2 linked regions of the Marinomonas mediterranea MMB-1 genome follow. The protein of the gene in region 1 interacts with the protein of each later gene in a pairwise test. Links are inferred from orthologs where the notes say so. Each region holds a gene or a part of one and is shown in the gene's direction. Other genes may lie near its edges. The genes, in order: ppiC and lhgO.

Region 1 (3,058 bases):
AGAGTGTGGTATCACGGTGGGTTCCGCAGAGCTGTTTAAAGAAGTGCGTCATGATTACGGCGATAAGCTTGTCGTGTTGTATTTCTATCTGGTTGACGATTTTAAAGGAGAACCAACTGGAGCTGAAAACCAACAGGTTTCTTGGTTTGATTTGAAAATGTTGGCTGAGTTGGATTTTCCAGCGGCCAATCAGGTTATCGTTGATGAGTTGATAGAAGCTTATTGTTAAAGAGTTAGTTTTATTTGTGGCCCTATATTTTAAAAAGGAAGCATTTGCTTCCTTTTTTTGTTCTTGTTGATTATGCGGTTAACACTTAACCAAGCAAATTGTGTAAGAGTGTCTTTATTGTCGTGGGAGTAAATGTCTTATCGCAAAGAGCGTCGACATCACCTTTTGCGATATTGGAAAGCTGGGGGGTATCCGCGTCTGAGCTAACCATTAATACAGGGATGTGAGAATGGTTCGATGACGTTTTTACATAGTTTGCGAGTTCAACACCGTTCATTTCAGGCATATTGTAGTCTGTGATTATCAGGTCGTATGTATTTTCTTCGAGGAGTTCGAGGGCAGCGCGGCCATCGTCTGCACGGTCTATGAACATTATTCCCATTGATTGGAGTGTACGAGAAATGTGTTTTTGTGCCATATTGCTATCATCAGCGATTAGCACTTTTAGCTCTCGAGGGTCGAAAAATTCTAATTCTATTTCTTCTTCGTTGTTTAGATCTAGGGTTGCTTTGATGGCTGTATCTAAATCATCACGAGAGAATGGTTTTGGTAAGATGGCGAGTAGTCCGTTTTGTCGAAGATATTCAAGTGACTCCCTTTTTCGTTCGCTTGAAACCAGCATAAACGGAACGTCAGCGGTGCTTGGTGTTGTTCTAATGAAATTAATGACATCGTCCGCTGTGCCGTCTTCAAGGTACATTGAAGAGATTACTAAGTCGGGAGTGTGCATTGCTAGTGTATTCGAGGCTGATGCTACGTTGTCGGCTACATCAATGTCCGAGACCCCTGATTCGCGCAGTGCGTTAACGATAATTTTCTGTTGAGCTTTCGACGGCTCTATTAGGACGATTGATAGCTCTTGTGCATCTGCAATCAGTTTCATTTTGAATAAGTCTCTCATGTTTACATCAGTATTAAGAATATCAATGTTCGGTGTGGAAGCCTGTTACAAAATGTAGTCATTATCTTTAGTAAATGATACCTATTGTTATCTTTAGGCTTGCTTCAAGTTGGCTTTTTCGTTCGTAAATGGATAACAATCATCTTCGATAACAGGTTATACTTTAGCGTTTAGATTTATTAGTTTTTGGAGAGCAGATGGCGACGGCTAGTGCATGCCATATTTTGGTTAAGAGTAAAGCAGAAGCTGAACAGCTGAAGGAGCGTCTAGATAAAGGCGAAGATTTCCACAAGCTTGCTAAAAAGCACTCTCTTTGTCCTTCTGGAAAAAGAGGGGGAGACTTAGGGGAGTTTCGTAAGGGAGAGATGGTGTCTGCCTTTGACCGTGCGGCGTTTAAAGGGCCTTTGTTAGCAGTGCAGGGGCCAGTTAAAACCCAATTTGGTTTCCATCTCATAAAGGTTCTTTATCGAAGTTAAAGCCTAAATTCAGATAATAAGTGCGACACTGCAAGACAGGTTTAGAAGAAGCCAACTGCTGAAGTTGGTGCGCTTCTTTTCACCACAAAAACAAGCAGTACAAACATGAATTATCAGCAGTTGACTGAAGGGAAACGATACCAGATTTCCGCTCTTTTAGAACAAAAAATGTCAGTGTCTGATATCGCTAATGCCATTAAGTGCCATAAAGACACGGTTTATCGTGAATTCAGGCGTAACAAGCAAGCGAAGCACTATTGCCCTAAGGAAGCACATACTCTTTGTCTAACAAGACGAAAGAGGTCTGCAAAGTATCGAATACCAACAACGATCAATTATATACGGACTCTTATTGAGTTTGACTGGAGTCCAGAGCAAGTATCTAACGCATTGAGACTATGTGGAGTTCCAGTCAGTCACGAGTGGATTCATCAGTACATTCATGATGATAAAAGGCTCAACGGAACACTTTACCGACACTTAAGACAGGGTCATAAGCGCTATCGGAAAGGCAAACGAACAAAAGATGACGTCATAAAGAACGCTGTATCCATAGAAGATCGTCCTGATATTGTCGATACGCGAAAACGTTTTGGGGATTGGGAGATAGACACGGTTTTAGGTAAAAGTGGAACAGGCTCGATTGTCACTCTACTTGAGCGAACGACGCGTTTTTACTTGATAAAGAAAGTGAATTCAAAGTTTGCCATAGATGTTGCCCAAGCGACAATAGAGTTATTAATGCCCTTTAAAGATCACGTGCATACGATTACAGCAGATAACGGTAGAGAGTTTGCTCATCATGCGAAGGTTGAAGAAGCGCTGGATGCAAAAGTCTATTTTGCCTACCCTTATAGTTCTTGGGAGCGTGGCGCGAACGAAAACAGTAACGGCCTTTTAAGGCAATGTGTGCGGAAAGGAACAGATTTAAGAGAGATTGAAAAGGACGTCATTCACTGGGCGATGACACGTATCAATTATCGTCCAAGAAAGTGTTTAGGGTTCAAGCAGCCAGCAGTCGTATTTAAAGAGATGTGCTTAGCGGCTTGAAATGAAAAGTGTCGCACTTCAAACTTGAATTCAGGAGTGTCTAAGTGAAAGTGCGGACATTAAACTGTAGAAACCAAAGTATAGGAAAGGTTATGGCAATTACTAAACTAAATGAAAATTATTGGGTCTCTCCTCAACTTACGCTAAGAGATATTGAGACTGCGGCTTCTGACGGTGTGGAATTGATTATTAATAACCGCCCAGATGGTGAGTCGGAAGATCAGCCTCTGTCTAGTGATTTGGCTAAAAGAGCTGAAGAGCTTGGAATGCAGTTTGTTTCTAATATGTATGATTTTAAGACGCTGACTCAGCACCATGTTGATGTTCAGGGTGAGTCAATTGCGTTAGGTAAGAAAACACTTAGCTTTTGTCGCACCGGAACGCGCTCTTCTGTTCTTTGGG
Region 2 (3,321 bases), 1.3 Mb from region 1 along the record:
TAGCCTACACGGGTGGGACGATTGGCATGAAAGAGTCCGATGATGGACTGATCCCTGACCCAGATTTTGCCGAGGTGCTTCAGAAGCAGCTGGAAGAGGTAACCGCAAAGTCCGATGTAAAAAATGAGTATTGTGTCTACCGCTACCCTGAGTTGATTGATTCTTCCAACGCGACACCAGAAGAGTGGCGAAAAATTGCCTTGGATGTGTCGACACGATGGGACGATTTCGATGCCTTTATCGTGCTGCATGGCACCGATACCATGGCCTATACTTCATCTGCTTTATACTACATGTTAGAAAACGCCTCTAAACCTGTTGTTGTGACGGGGTCTCAAGTCCCTATGTTTCAAGCTCGAACCGATGGCTTAAATAATGTACTGGGCGCGATTTCTGCATGCAATGAAGGTAAACATGGCGTGTCTTTATTTTTCGGCAGTCTACTCATTGCTGGCAATCGAGCACACAAAGCAAACACCACTGATTGGCAGGCATTCAGCTCACCTAATTACCCTGTTCTAGGAACATTAGGGATCGATTGGGTTTGGACTCCGCTAACAAGTGAGCACCAAGACATGACCGAGCGGTTGCCTGAAATGCAAGCGGGTGCCGTTACCTTATTACCCGTATTTCCAGGAGTGAGCGCTCAGAGTTGGTCTGGTTTATTAACTGACCAAGTAAAAGGTGCGGTTTTGTTGTCCTACGGCGCTGGCAATGCGCCAGATAAAGACGATGCGTTACTTGCAATGCTAAAGAATGCGACAGAGCGGGGAGTGTGCATTGTTAATGTTAGCCAATGTGGTGCAGGTTCTGTGGTAGCAGGCGCTTACGCTGCGGGTTCTGCATTGGTTAAAGCGGGCGTGGTTTCGGGTCAGGACATGACCTATGAAGCGGCTTTCACCAAATTGCATGTCGCAATAGGCTGTGGTTTGGAAGGCGCTGCATTGAGAGCAGAATTTGAATAGTGGTTGTATGAATCGTGTTTAAATAAAATGACAGACGTTTCTGGTCGGGGATAAGCAACGTATATGACATACGACTACATTGTGATTGGCGGTGGTATTGTTGGGGTTTCGACTGCATGGCAGTTGCAGCAACGTTTTCCGGATAAAAAAGTGCTGTTGTTAGAAAAAGAGGCTGTCTTTTCGAAGCATCAGACGGGCCACAACAGTGGTGTGATACACGCGGGTGTTTATTACGCTCCGGGTAGCCTCAAAGCAACCTTCTGTAAGGCAGGTGTGCAAGCAACGATTTCGTTTTGTGAAGAAAACGACATCCCCTATAACCAATGCGGTAAGTTGCTTGTCGCGACGACGCCTTTGGAAGTCGAGCGTATGCAGGCGCTTTTTGAGCGTTGCCAGCAAAACGAGATTGATGTTGAACTACTCAGCGCAGACCAATTAAAAAAACGTGAGCCTAACATTCAGGGGCTAGGCGCTATTTACGTCAAATCCACAGCGATAGTGAACTATCAGGAAGTCACCACAAAAATGGCTAAGTGCTTTACCGATATAGGCGGAGAAGCACGCTTAAAGCACGATGTGGTGGAACTTCAAGAATACGATGACCTTATTACGGTTGGTGCTATTCATCAGGGGTGTGAAGTCGAGTATCAAGGGAAGTTTTTGGTCACCTGTTCAGGGTTAATGGCGGATCGAACGACGAAGATGCTGGGCATCAAAACCGACTTTCAGATTATCCCTTATCGTGGTGAATACTATCAGCTGCCTGAAAAATACAATAATCTTGTCAACCACCTGATTTATCCCATTCCTGATCCTGATTTACCTTTCTTAGGCGTACATTTAACGCGCATGATTGACGGTTCTGTCACGGTTGGGCCGAATGCCGTACAAGGTTGGAAGCGAGAAGGGTATGGTCGGATTAATATCGACTTACGCGACATTTTCGATATGATTACGTTTCCTGGGTTTTGGCGCGTTACAAAAAAACATTTTAGGAGTGGGTTGGTTGAAACGAAAAATTCACTCTGGAAGCCGGGTTACCTTAAATTGGTACAAAAGTACTGCCCTCAGATTACCGTCGATGACTTAAAACGCTACCCCGCAGGCATTCGAGCTCAAGCTGTGATGCGAGACGGCACTTTGGTTCACGACTTCCTTTTTGCAGAAAGCCCACGCAGTTTGCATGTCTGCAATGCGCCATCACCAGCGGCGACATCGGCGATTCCAATCGGGGAGTATATTGTCGATAAGGTGGAGGATAAGCAGGTCTAGCTGTTTTTCTTCCGCTCAGATAATCGAAGCTTTGCCTCAAAACGATCTAGCTGAACACCGAAGCGTTCTAGATCATCGACAAGGTGGTCGAATTCGATTTTACTAGGCAGCAGTTGGCTGTTGCTTTGTAAGTGGTTTACCAGTTGGATGCGGGCTTGGGTCGAGACTTCTTTTGTTATTCCCCATTGGTAGCGAAGCAAACGCGCAAGCGTGCTTGCTGGAAGGTCGCCAATGTAGTCGGCTAGTATGCCTTCCCAGTCTAATTCAAAGTTCTCTAGCACCTTGTGTAGTGTCATTAAGGCTTGAGCATTGCCTTGAATTCTAAGGTCTCCGTCGAAGAAACCATCCCCTTCCAGTAGCTTACGGTAAGCACTGCTTGGGCCTTTTACATGGGTATCGAGTTTAGGGTCCAGTTCGACCTCTTCCATACTTTCAGGTTTAAACAGCATGACGCCTGTTTCATGAATATGGACTTGAAGTATGAGATTGAAATCGTCTACTTCCAGAAAAATCTGTTGCCCTGACAGCTTAGTAAGGCGTTCCAAAGAAGGAGAGTCTTGCTCAAGAGCAAGGTTGATGGCTTTTTCGATGGCGCTCAATGCTGAGAGGCTAATGGATTCCATAGGTTATCTTCTGACGCTTAAAGCTGGTGGATTTGTATAACGGAAGTGTCGCGCGTCTTGCCTTCTTTTTCAAGGCGACTCAGATACATTTGCCAAAGTTCTTCTTGGTTTTTACCTATGTTGTATAGGTACTCCCAAGAATAAAGCCCGGTGTCATGACCATCGTCAAAGGTGATTTTTAATGCGTAATTCCCCGCCGCTTCGATGTTTTGAATCGCGACGTCTTTTTTACCAAATTGCAGAATGGGGAGCTGCTGCCCGTGGCCTCTTACTTCAGCAGAAGGAGAATGCACCCGTAAGTACTCAGCACTCAATCGAAATGCTTGATTGTCTGAAAACACGAGTTCAAGCTCGCGTGACTTCTTATGATAGTGAATCTTCGTCGGGGTTAGCATTTAGCGTTGTCCAATATCTGCTCCTTTCCCTCACTGAGGGGTTGGGAGAGGTCTTTAGCTCTCTTA

Evidence for each region.
Region 2: the proteins of ppiC (region 1) and lhgO interact in binary tests that used the Escherichia coli proteins (3 or more experiments, as listed by UniProt). The link is inferred for Marinomonas mediterranea MMB-1 from one-to-one orthologs.

What each region holds. Positions count from the first base shown.
Region 1 is NC_015276.1:2,772,773-2,775,830, reverse strand. The notes cover bases 235-2,966. They hold ppiC (peptidylprolyl isomerase PpiC), read left to right. Parts: upstream 235-1,327; coding sequence 1,328-1,606; downstream 1,607-2,966. Other genes in these bases: MARME_RS12615 (TIGR01244 family sulfur transferase), read left to right, coding at 2,749-2,966; MARME_RS12620 (IS30 family transposase), read left to right, coding at 1,712-2,656; MARME_RS12630 (response regulator transcription factor), read right to left, coding at 315-1,112. Also shown: 8-oxo-dGTP diphosphatase MutT, read left to right, coding at 1-229; more of MARME_RS12615, read left to right, coding at 2,967-3,058. UniProt on the Escherichia coli protein: PPIases accelerate the folding of proteins. It prefers amino acid residues with hydrophobic side chains like leucine and phenylalanine in the P1 position of the peptides substrates.
Region 2 is NC_015276.1:4,118,304-4,121,624, reverse strand. What follows is about bases 138-3,132. They hold lhgO (L-2-hydroxyglutarate oxidase), read left to right. Parts: upstream 138-1,028; coding sequence 1,029-2,237; downstream 2,238-3,132. Other genes in these bases: MARME_RS18775 (gamma-butyrobetaine hydroxylase-like domain-containing protein), read right to left, coding at 2,878-3,132; MARME_RS18780 (ubiquinone biosynthesis accessory factor UbiJ), read right to left, coding at 2,234-2,860; MARME_RS18790 (asparaginase domain-containing protein), read left to right, coding at 138-965. Outside these bases: more of MARME_RS18790, read left to right, coding at 1-137; more of MARME_RS18775, read right to left, coding at 3,133-3,255. UniProt on the Escherichia coli protein: Catalyzes the dehydrogenation of L-2-hydroxyglutarate (L2HG) to alpha-ketoglutarate and couples to the respiratory chain by feeding electrons from the reaction into the membrane quinone pool.